Regions from separate parts of the Mesorhizobium sp. M4B.F.Ca.ET.143.01.1.1 genome, predicted to be linked through region 2. Evidence: riboswitches for the same ligand, from Rfam matches in the RefSeq annotation. Region 2 holds a riboswitch; the other holds the start of a gene.
The links. Region 2 has a riboswitch for thiamine pyrophosphate ahead of thiC (phosphomethylpyrimidine synthase ThiC). Riboswitches for the same ligand answer to the same signal wherever they lie in the genome.
Positions count from the first base shown of each region.

Region 1 (5,475 bases), on a different contig from region 2:
GGCGGGCGTTTCGCCGGCCTCCGCCCTTGGCCTTGCCTTGCGGTCTTCGAGCTTCGAGCCGCCGCGCTGCGCCAGCATGTCGGAATAGCCGCCGGCATATTCGATCCAACGGCCGCCGCCATCCGGTGCGATCACGCTGGTGACGGTGCGGTCGAGGAAATCGCGATCGTGGCTGACCAGGATGACGGTGCCGGCGAAGCCGGCCACCAGTTCCTGCAGCAACTCCAGCGTCTCCATGTCGAGGTCGTTGGTCGGTTCGTCGAGCACCAGCAGGTTGGCCGGCCTGGCCAGCACGCGGGCGAGCAGCAGGCGCGCCCGCTCGCCGCCCGAAAGCTCGCGCACCGGCGTGCGCGCCTGCTCCGGCTTGAACAGGAAGTCCTTCATGTAGGAGACGACATGGCGCTGCTCGCCATTGACGAGAAGGTTCTCGCCGCGCCCGTCGGTGAGGTAATGCGCCAGCGTCTCCTGCGGATCGACGGCCTCGCGCTTCTGGTCGAGCGTGGCGATCTCGAGATTGACGCCGAGCCGCACGTTGCCGGCGTCCGGCGCCAGCTCGCCGGTCAGCATCTTCAGTAGCGTCGTCTTGCCGGCGCCGTTCGGCCCGACCAAGCCGACGCGGTCGCCGCGCTGGATGCGCGTGGAAAAACCCTTGACCACGGTGAGGTCGCCGAAGCTCTTTTCGATGCTCTTGGCCTCGATCACCAGCTTGCCGGACTCGGCGGCGTCGCTGGCCACCAGGGTGGCAGTGCCCTCGGCGCCGCGATGGCTGCGGAAACGCTGGCGCATGGTCTGCAACTCGCCGAGCCGTCGCATGTTGCGCTTGCGCCGCGCGGTCACGCCGTAGCGCAGCCAGTGCTCCTCGCGCACGATCTGGCGGCCGAGCTTGTGCTGCTCGCGCTCTTCCTCTTCCAGTACCTGGTCGCGCCACTCCTCGAAATGGCCAAAGCCCTTGTCCAGCCGCTTGGTCTGGCCGCGGTCGAGCCAGACGGTGGCGCGCGAAACGCGCTCGAGGAAGCGGCGGTCGTGCGAGATCAGGATCACCGCCGAGGAGGTGCGGGCAAGCTCCTCCTCCAGCCATTCGATCACCGACAGGTCGAGATGGTTGGTCGGCTCGTCCAGCAGCAGAATGTCGGGCTCCGGCGCCATGACGCGGGCAAGGGCGGCGCGGCGCGCCTCGCCGCCGGACAGGTCGTTCGGCCGCTCCTCGCCGGTGAGGCCGAGATGCTCCATCAGATAGGTGGCGCGGTAGGGATCGTCGGCCGGCCCGAGCCCCGCCTCGACATAGGCGCGCACATTGGCGAAGCCATCCATGTCGGGCATTTGCGGCAGGTAGCGCACCGTCGCCGAAGGCTGGCGGAACACCTCGCCGTCCTGCGGCTCGATCATGCCGGCGGCGATTTTGAGCAGCGTAGACTTGCCGGAGCCGTTGCGGCCGACCAGCGCGATCTTGTCCCCGGCGGATGCGCTGAGTGCCGCCCCGTCGAGCAGCGGCGTGCCGCCGAAGGTCAGTCTTATCCCGTCGAGATTGAGAAGAGGCGGGGCCATGTCAGCTTTCAGGAAGAGGATAGGGGTGAGCGAGCAGCAGCGCGCGGCCGTGGCCGAGAGCGATCTCAAGCCGCCCCTTGACCTCGTTGGATATAGTCAGCGACGAGCCGAACGCCACCTCGACCTGGTCGAGCGGCCATTTGGCGCCGGTGACGCTGAGGCCGGAAAGATCGGAAAAGCCGAGCACTGAAAACAGCGTGCCGTCGGCATAGTCGAAGCCGGCCTTGCCCGGCAGAAGGGGGATGCCCTCCTGCGCGCCGCTGGTCAAAAGCACGCTCATGCCGGCCTCGGCCAGGCGGACGGCGAGGGCCAGATGCAGGAAGGCGTGGTCGGCGCGCTTGCCGCCGAAGGCGCCGGCCAGCACCAGGCCGGTGGCGCCGCGCTCGAGCGCCGCGGCGATCGCCAGCTCGCCGTCCGTCTTGTCCTTCTCGGCCGGAAACACCTGGCGCGGCACGGCGGCCAGATCATGCGGCAAGTCCGCCGGCACGGAATCGAAATCGCCGACCCAGAGCTCGGGCGTCAGGCCCAGCATGCGGGCATGGCCGATGCCTCCATCGGCGGCGATGACGCGCGCGCCAGCAAGCTGGCTGTCGAGCCGCGGCGTGCGGACGAGGTCGCCGCCAAGCAGGATGGTGAATGTGCCCATGGGCGTCGCCCTTATCAGCCTCGCCGGCGAAACGGAAGCGGCGCCTGGGAAACCCGGCAAACTTCCGCTTGCGCGGTGCCGTAGCCGGGCCTATGTGTCGAAACGCTCTAACGGGGTGCCGGACGCGGGTTTTCGCGGGCCGGCTGAGAGGCAATCGCCAACCCGCTGAACCTGATCCGGTTTGTACCGGCGGAGGGATTAGACGTTTCGGAACATCCGACGCCTCAATTCCTTTCAACACCAACGAAGGAGGCGCCGATGCGCACGCTCTTATCCCACCTTGTTCTGGCCACCGGCCTGGTTTCGCTTCTCGCGGGCCCTGCGGCCGCGAAGGACAAGCTCACCGTCTACACCTATGAAAGCTTCACCGCCGAGTGGGGGCCAGGCCCGGCGGTGAAGAAGGAATTCGAGGCCGAATGCGGCTGCGACCTCGAATTCGTCTCGGTCGCCGACGGTGTGGCGTTGCTCAACCGCGTCAAGCTGGAAGGCGCGGCGACCAAGGCCGACATCGTGCTCGGCCTCGACACCAACCTGACAGCGGAAGCCAAGGCAAGCGGCCTGTTCGCGCCGCATGGCGGCGTGTCGGGCCTCAACGTCCCCGGCGACTGGAGCGACGACACGTTCGTGCCGTTCGACTACGGCTATTTCGCCGTCGTCTACGACACCGAAAAGCTGAAAGTCCCGCCGAAGAGCCTGAAGGAACTGGTCGAGGGCAGCGCCACCGACAAGATCGTCATCCAGGATCCGCGCACCTCGACGCCCGGCCTCGGCCTGCTGCTCTGGGTGAAGTCGGTCTATGGCGACAAGGCGCCGGAAGCCTGGGCCAAGCTCAAGCCCAAGGTGCTGACGGTGACGCCGGGCTGGAGCGAGGCCTACGGCCTGTTCACCAAGGGCGAAGCGCCGATGGTGCTGTCCTACACGACCTCGCCGGCCTATCACATGGTCGCGGAAAACACCGAGCGCTACCAGGCCGCGTCCTTCGAGGAGGGCGAATATCTGCAGATCGAGGTTGCCGGCATCACCACGACAGGGGCGAAGAATCCGCTGTCGGAAAAGTTCATCGCCTTCATGACCGGCCCGAAATTCCAGGATGTCATCCCCGAAACCAACTGGATGTTCCCGGCCGGCAAGACCGACAAGCCGCTCAATCCGGCCTTCGACAAACTGATCAAGCCGACCAAGACCTTGCTGTTCAGCGCCGAAGAGGTCGCCGCCAACCGCAAGGCCTGGGTGGACGAATGGCTGGCGGCGATGAGCAAGTAGGTTTTTCGATGCTTGCGCCAAGCCACCCCCCGCAAGGGGGGAGAGATCACACAATCTTCGGAAGGGAGCCTTTGCCGCTGAGGACAGGCGCCGGCTCGGATGACTTGGCATCCTTCCTCTCCCCCGTCGATCGGGGGAGAGGTGGCGAGCGAAGCTCGACGGAGTGGGGGTCGACCTTGGCGCGCATCAAGACGATGCTTGCACGCGATCCTCTTTCCTGTGTCCGCTGCGGCGGTTTCCAGGTGGTTCCCCCACTCCGTCGCCGCTTCGCGGCGCCACCTCTCCCCCCTCCGGAGGGAGAGGAAAGGAGCCTCCGCGGGGGAGATGGCCGGCAGGCCAGAGGGGGGCGCGAAGGAACGCGGCTTTCGCTAAGTTCCGCCAAGGTGCAGCGTGCGGCTCGCGCCTCGCTCTGACCCCCGCATTACCGCCGGCATCGCCGCGCTAGGCGCCATCGCCTTGCTGATCGGCGGGGCCTTTGCCGGCCTTGTCCTCGAAGGCGCGCATGATTTCTCCGGCGCCGCCTCGGCCTTCGATCCCTATCTGCTGCGCGTCGTGCGCTTCACGCTGTGGCAGGCGCTGTTGTCGACGCTGCTTTCCGTCGTGCCGGCGTTGTTCGTCGCACGCGCGCTTTCCCGGCATCCGCGATTTCGCGGGCGCGGCCTGATCCTGCAGCTCTTCGCCCTGCCGCTGGCGCTGCCGGCGATCGTTGCGGCGCTCGGCATTCTGGCACTCTATGGCAGCGCCGGCTATTTCGCCGGCCTGCTCGGCGGCCGGGATTGGCCGGGCATCTACGGACTGTCCGGCATCCTCGTCGCCCATGTCTTCTTCAACCTGCCCCTGGCCACGCGCCTGTTCCTCGAGGCGCTGGGCACTGTGCCGGCCAATCACTGGCGGTTGGCAAGCCAGCTCGGCATGGGCGTCCGGCCCGCCTTCCGGCTGATCGAGTGGCCGGCGCTGCGGGCGGCGCTGCCCGGCGTCGCCGGGCTGGTGTTCATGCTGTGCATCACCTCCTTCACCATCGTGCTGACGCTCGGCGGCGGGCCGGCCGCCACGACGCTGGAGGTCGCCATCTACCAGGCGCTGCGCTTCGATTTCGATCCGGCGCGGGCGGTGACGCTGACGCTGCTGCAGATCGCGCTGACCTTCGCCGTGGTGCTGGCGCTGACGCGGCTCGGCGCCAACACGGCCGGCGACGCCAACCTGCCGGTGGCGGCGCGCCGCTACCTTTCGGCGAGCCCGGCGGAAACCTTGCTGAACGCGGCCCTGATCGTGCTCGCCCTGCTGTTCGTGGCCGGCCCGATAGCGGCGACGGTCGCGGCAGGCCTCGGCGCCGACCTCGGCCGGCTGGCCGGCGAGGGCGCGGTGCGGCAGGCGACGCTGACCAGCGTGGTGCTGGCCTTCCTGTCGGCGTCGCTCGCGGTGACGATGTCGCTGGCGCTGATCGCGGCGCGCCGGGCGCTGGCCCTGAAACGCCGTTCCGGCCGCAATACATTGCTGGAACATGCAGCGGATACCGGCGCCGGCTTCGTCCTCGTCGTGCCGCCCATCGTCGTCGGCGCCGGCTGGTTCCTGCTCTTGCGCACAGTCAGCGACGTCTTTGCCATTGCCCCGCTGATGGTCGTCGCCGTCAACGCGGTGATGGCGATGCCCTTCGCCATCCGCGCGATCCGCCCTGCCTATGACGCGGCAAGCGAGCGCCACGAGCGGCTCTGCCTGCTGCTCGGCATATTCGGCTGGAACCGGCTCAGCCTGATCGACTGGCCGTCGCTCAGGCGGCCGCTCGCCACCGGCTTCGCCTTCGCCATGGCGCTGTCGCTCGGCGATCTCGGCGTCATCGCGCTGTTCGGCAGCGATTCCGTGCAGACCTTGCCCTATCTTCTCTTGGCGCGCATGGGCAGCTATCGCACCGCCGACGCCGCCGGCCTCGCGCTTTTGCTCGGCCTCGTCTGCCTGGCGCTGGTGCTTGCCGCCGACCGGCTCGGGCGCGGGGAGAGATCATGATGCCGGCGAACGAAAGCAAG
Region 1 is NZ_SRSR01000005.1:327,187-332,661, reverse strand. It holds gene EN786_RS15220 (ABC-F family ATP-binding cassette domain-containing protein) at 1-1,545, opposite strand, end outside; gene EN786_RS15215 (thiamine diphosphokinase) at 1,547-2,191, opposite strand; TPP riboswitch at 2,293-2,406, shown strand; gene thiB (thiamine ABC transporter substrate binding subunit) at 2,450-3,454, shown strand; gene thiP (thiamine/thiamine pyrophosphate ABC transporter permease) at 3,845-5,455, shown strand; gene thiQ (thiamine ABC transporter ATP-binding protein) at 5,455-5,475, shown strand, end outside.
Region 1: another riboswitch for thiamine pyrophosphate. It lies ahead of thiB (thiamine ABC transporter substrate binding subunit); the one in region 2 lies ahead of thiC (phosphomethylpyrimidine synthase ThiC).

Region 2 (6,391 bases):
TCATACCGGCTGCGCGTATCGCCGAGAGGTCGGCGGTCTGCAGATCCTCCTGGCCGAGATGGATGAAGTCGCAACCTTCCTCGATTGCCAGTTGCCAGTGGTCGTTGACGATGAGCTGGCATTGGTGCTCGGCACACAAGGCTTTCGCCTTGCGGATTTCGGCGCGCAGTCCGGCCTCGTCCATAGCCTTGATGCGCAACTGAACCAACCTGACGCCGAGGGGCGCCAACCGTTCGATCCACGCGGCGCAATCGACGATCAGGTAGAAGGGATCGAGCTTCATACGAAAACCGCCCTGCCGAATGTCGGCGTCGACGGCATCGCGACCTCGCGCGGTTCGAGCATTCCCGAGCGGAACGCCTCATGGCCGGCTTCCACCGCCTTGCCGAATGCGCGCGCCATGCCGACCGGGTCGGCAGCCTTGGCGACCGCCGTATTCAGCAGCACCGCATCGAAGCCGAGTTCCATCACGGTCGCGGCATGTGATGGCCGGCCCAATCCCGCGTCGACGATCAGCGGGATGCCAGGGAAATGTGCGCGCATCGATCGCAGCGCCGGGATGTTGACCGGCCCCAGCGCCGAACCGATGGGCGCGCACCACGGCATCAGGACCTTGCAGCCCGCCTCAAGCAGCCGTTCGGCGACGACGAGGTCGTCGGTGGTGTAGGGGAATACCGAAAAGCCGTCCTCGCTGAGGATGCGCGCCGCCTCGACCAGGCCGAACACATCCGGCTGCAGCGTGTCGTGGTTGCCAATCACTTCCAGCTTGATCCAGTTCGTGCCGAACACTTCGCGTGCCATCTTCGCGGTCGTGACCGCTTCCTTGACGGAATGGCAGCCGGCGGTGTTGGGCAGGATTTTCGTGCCAAGCGTGCTGATCAGCGCCCAGAATTTCTCGCCGGCTTTGCCGCCCGCCATCTCCCGCCGCAAGGAGACGGTCAGCACCGATGTGCCCGACGCCGTAACCGCATCGGCAAGGATGGCTGGCGACGGATATTGCGCCGTTCCGAGAAGCAGACGAGAGGGAAGCGTCGTCCCGAAAAGCTCCAGCATCGCTAGCCTCCCTGCATGGGCGAGAGGATTTCGATCCGGTCGCCGTCGCTCAAATGGAATTCCGCCCGATGGGCTTTGTGCACGAGGTCGCTGTTGACGGCCGTTGCCAGCCAATCGCCCTCATAGTCGAGCGCCGCAAGCAGCGCCGCCAGGGTTGTCGCCGTGATCTCGAGCGCTTCGCCGTTCACGATCAGTTTCATGTGTAGACTCCACAGGTTCGTGCTGCCTGAAGACAATTTCGGCTGCTTGCCGTGCCATGGCAGGCGCCAGAAGAAAGCCATGACGATAGAGGCCGTTGATCCTGACGGTGTCGCCGCTGGTTTCGACGCGCGGCAGGTTGTCTGGAAAGGCCGGGCGAACGCCGACGCCGGTCTCAAGGACCTCCGCCTCGCCAAAGGCCGGATGGAGCGCGCAGGCAGCGCTGAGCAACTCCATGATCGAACGGGCCGTGATCGATCCCCCGGACTGGCTTTCGATCATCGTCGCACCGATCATGAAACGGTGGTCGGCGCGCGGCACGATGTAGAGCGGAAAGCGCGGATGAAGCAGCCGGACCGGCCGCGACAGCGAGACGTCGGGCGCACGCAGGATCAGCATCTCGCCGCGCACGCCGCGCAGCCTGTCGTCGACAGCGGCCATTCCCGTGCAGTCGATCCGGCGATCGAAACCGCACACCTGCCTGATATCGGCGCCGAAGTGGAATGCGGCGCCCATGGCCGCGAGCCGGTCATGAAGTTTCGCCATCGCCTGGCGCGGGTCGAGGTGGGCCTCGTCGGGGAAGAGCAGCCCACGACGGAAGCGGCCGGCAAGGTCGGGCTCGAGGCGCGCGACTTGGTCTTCATCGACACGCCGGTGACCCGTCGTGCGGCTGGCGAAGCGGTCGAGCTCGCCCGCATCGCGCGGCGCGGCCACGACCAGCGTTCCGGCCCGCGTCACCTGGCCGGGCGTCGCCGCATCCCACCAGTCGGCGGCGTCGCGTCCGAGATCGAGCACCGGCTGCTCGGCGCTTTCACGCTCGCACCAGGGCGCCAGCATGCCGCCGGCGAACCACGACGCATTGCCGCCAAGGCCGGGCCTTGTCTCCGCAACCGTCACAGTCGCGCCGCGGATGGCGAGCTCGAAGGCGGCGGTGAGGCCGGCGACGCCGGCCCCATTGACCAGCACCTTCATGACGGCTCACGCCCCTGTGGTATGAGCGGTGCGCCGATCTCGTCCGCCGGCACATAGAGATCGCCGCCCTCACGGTATTTCAGCGCCATCGCCGCCATGCCTTCTTTCTGTGCCTCGGCCCGGATGTCGTGGGAAATGCGCATGGAGCAGAATTTCGGCCCGCACATCGAGCAGAAATGCGCCAGCTTGTGCGCCTCCTTGGGCAAGGTCTCGTCGTGGAACGAGCGCGCCGTTTCGGGGTCGAGCGACAGGTTGAACTGGTCTTCCCAGCGGAACTCGAACCGCGCGCGGGAAAGAGCATCGTCCCTGACCTTCGCCGCAGGGTGGCCCTTGGCGAGATCCGCGGCGTGTGCGGCGATCTTATAGGTGATCACGCCGGTCTTGACGTCATTACGGTCGGGCAGGCCGAGATGCTCCTTCGGCGTGACGTAGCAGAGCATTGCCGTGCCGAACCAGCCGATCATGGCAGCACCTATGCCGGAGGTGATGTGATCGTAGCCCGGCGCGATGTCCGTGGTGAGCGGCCCCAGCGTATAGAACGGCGCCTCGCCGCAGACGGCGAGCTGCTTGTCCATGTTCTGCTTGATCTTGTGCATCGGCACATGACCGGGCCCCTCGATCATCACCTGGCAGTCCTTGGCCCAGGCGATCTGAGTCAGTTCGCCTAGCGTTTCCAGCTCGGCGAACTGCGCGGCGTCGTTGGCGTCGGCGATCGAGCCCGGACGAAGGCCGTCGCCTAGTGAGAACGACACGTCGTAGGCACGGCAGATGTGGCAGATCTCGGCGAAGTGTTCGTAGAGGAAGCTCTCCCGGTGATGGTGCAGGCACCATTTGGCCATGATCGAGCCACCGCGCGAGACGATCCCGGTCACCCGGTCGACGGTCAGCGGGATATAGTGCAGCCGCACGCCGGCGTGGATGGTGAAATAGTCTACGCCCTGCTCGGCCTGCTCGATCAGCGTGTCGCGGTACACCTCCCAGGTCAGGTCCTCGGCGATGCCGCCCACCTTTTCCAGCGCCTGGTAAAGCGGCACCGTGCCGATCGGCACAGGCGCATTGCGCACGATCCATTCGCGAATGTTGTGGATGTTGCGGCCCGTCGACAGGTCCATCACCGTGTCGGCGCCCCAGCGGATCGCCCACACCATCTTCTCGACCTCTTCGGCCATCGACGAGGTGACGGCGGAGTTGCCGATATTGGCGTTGATCTTGACCAGGAAATTGCGCCCGATGATCATCGGCTCGCTCTCGGGATGATTGATGTTGGCGGGAATGATCGCCCGTCCGCGCGCCACCTCGTCGCGCACGAATTCCGGCGTCACGAAGTCGGGGATTGCCGCGCCGAAGGCTTCTCCGTCGCGCTCGAGCTTGCCGCGCAGGGCCTCGCGGCCCAGATTCTCGCGGATCGCGACGAACTCCATCTCGGGCGTGATGATGCCGGCGCGCGCATAGGCAAGCTGGGTCACCGCCTTGCCGGCTTTCGCCCGCAGCGGGCGATTGCGGATCGGAAATTCCGGCGTCAGGCGCTCGCCTGTCGCGAACCCGTTGTCTTCCGGCCGTACATGGCGGCCGTCATAGGCTTCGACATCGCCGCGTGCTGTAACCCATTCGTGGCGAAGCCGGGCAAGGCCCTTTTCGATGTTGGTTTCGACAGCCGGGTCGGTATAGGCGCCGGATGGATCGTAAACGGTAACGGGCGGCTCGCCGGCCGTCGGATGGACAGAGATCTCGCGCATCGGCACTTTGATCTGGGGGTGGAGGCTGCCTTGCTTGTGGATCTTGCGCGAGGCGGGCAACGGCCCCATCGACACGGTGGGGGTAAGGGCATTCATCTTGAGGCTCCTTTGCTCATGCATTGGAGACCCAGTTCTGTGCCGGAAGGATGAAAAGACGCTTTGGTCGCCCTGCCGAAACAGGACCTCGGGCATAGACTCCCGCAAAGCGCTTGCACCGTCCCTACGCCAGTATGAACTGGATCAGGTTCAACGGGTCACTGCGCCGCGAAAGCCAGCAGTATCTCAGCCCCTTGCCGGGACTCCCCTGGTGATTGCCTCAGGTTGGACGGGCCGGCGCCGCTTTGTCAAGCCGTGTTCGGCCGGCGCGGCGGCGGGAGAGACTTGCCCTTGTGGACGGGAGGTCGGCGAAACTCAGGCGAAAGCCCAGACGTCCTCGGCCTGGAAGCCGACCTGGTAGCCAGCGGTCTTCAGCTTGACCACCACCTGGCCGATCTCGGCCGCCGGCAGCGCGCCGACTTCGATCTTGATCATGCCGGGACGGTAGCGCTTGAGGTCGAGCTGCTCGAACACCATCCAGTCGGCGCCCTCGCAATCGACGAGGAAGGCGTCGATATAGGCAATGCCGTTGCGGTCGAGCAGCGTCTGCAGTGTCTCCGACGGCACCTCGATGTCCTTGAGGTGCGGCGCGAACTTGTTGAAGTTGGCGTCCGCCTCGCCCCAGGCGTTCTTGCCCGACATCAGATTGGTGTCGGTTACCGACGAGCAGCCGATGAACTCGATCGGCAGCGTGCCGTCTTCGAGCGCGGCGGCGTCAAATGTATGAACGGTGATCGTCCCCCTGGTCCGCGTCACCGCCACAGGCTCGATGATGAAGCGCCCGGTATCGGGATAGTTGGCGCGCAGGCGCTTCTGATTGTAGGGGATCGGTTCGACCAGCATCGCCCGCGCCCGCGCAATGCGGTGCAGCCAGGGCGTCACGTCGTCGAACAGCGCGCCGTCGCAGGCGCCGACATTGACCATCTGGAACGGCCTGCCGCCGAAGCGTGCCTTCAGCGCCGCCCGGGCGAGGAATTTCGTGCCGCGCAGCGCCGGCCCGCGATCGAGCAGCCCGGCCGGAAGGCCGAACGAGAGCGCGATGCGCGCCAGGTTGGAAGCGGAACTCATTGCGGGTCTCCGGGCTTGTCTCCGCCAACGACGTGCGGCGCGACGCGACGCTGGCCGGCCGAGGCCCATAGCGCCATCAGCGGGCAAGCAAGCAGCAGGAAGGGCGGCAGCAGGTTGGGGAAATAGATGCGTGTGTCGTGGATCGGGAACACCGTGAACTTGGCCAGAACGCCGAGCACCAGCGCCGCAAGCAGGATACCGGCGCGACGATCGAGGCGGAAACCGGCGCGGCCAAGCGCGTACCATCCGGCCAGCGCTAGCACCGAGACGCCCACCCAACTGTTGGCGTTGATCGCACGCAGCAGCGAGGCGGCGAAGGCCTTGAGGTAGGCCGCGAGCGAGAATGGCGGCTCGAAGCCGTCCATATTGTAGTGCTGCTCGATCGTGGAGAACCACAGATGCGGCCACCAGCCAGGGTGCTGGGCCCAGTGCGAAATGGCGAAATAGGCAATGAAGGAGGCGGCAAAGCCCGCCAGCGCGCCCCAGGCCCTTTGCCGGAAGATGATGAGCAGCATGGCGAAGATGGCCAGGAAGACGATGTTGTCCGGCCGCGCCATGAAGGCGAGGAACAGCAGGATCGCGGTCGCCGCCTCGCGTTTGCGCACATAGGCGAACAGGCCGCCGAGGAACAGTGCGGAGCACATCAGGTCCGGCGTCGACGCGCGCGCCGCGTCGCCGAAATCGGCCATGATCAGCACCGCGCCGACTATCGGAGCCAAGGCCAGCGCGCCTTCCGAACGCAGCCAGATGAGCGTGATGCCGCCGAACAGCAGCACCGAGACCACGGAGACCAGCCGCATAGCCTCGACCGGCGACACGACATGGCTGAGGCCGGACAGGATCTCGGCATAGAGGAACTTGATCCGGTACATGCCGAGCAGCGAATGGAAGTCGGCGGCATTTTCCGCCATATGGCTGCGGTAGCCGCCGCCATCGTCGGTCAGCGTCTTGTAGTCGGCGGCCGAGACGCCCGCCTTAACCGTGCTGTAGGCATAGTCGTGCAGGACCTGCGGATCGGGATAGGTGCCTTCCTCGGCGACCGCCAGATAGGGCAGCATATCCCAGTTGGCGTCGGGCATGATCCAGGCCGTTGCCGCCGTCAAAAGGATGTAGAGCGAGAAAGCCGCCGCGCCGATGGGTGCCGCCAGCCGCGCATAGGTCCCCTCGCCCCAGGCGAGACCAGCCCCGGCGAACCGGTCGAGCGGATTGGTCGGGACAGTCGGCGGCCTGGTCAGCATCGTTCTGCTCAGCGCCCTCTACTTGCCGAC
Region 2 is NZ_SRSR01000003.1:633,401-639,791, reverse strand. It holds gene EN786_RS10395 (thiamine phosphate synthase) at 1-283, opposite strand, end outside; gene EN786_RS10390 (thiazole synthase) at 280-1,053, opposite strand; gene thiS (sulfur carrier protein ThiS) at 1,056-1,253, opposite strand; gene thiO (glycine oxidase ThiO) at 1,174-2,223, opposite strand; gene thiC (phosphomethylpyrimidine synthase ThiC) at 2,220-4,055, opposite strand; TPP riboswitch at 4,159-4,275, opposite strand; gene EN786_RS10370 (FkbM family methyltransferase) at 4,371-5,123, opposite strand; gene EN786_RS10365 (DUF2029 domain-containing protein) at 5,120-6,361, opposite strand; gene EN786_RS10360 (aspartate aminotransferase family protein) at 6,380-6,391, opposite strand, start outside.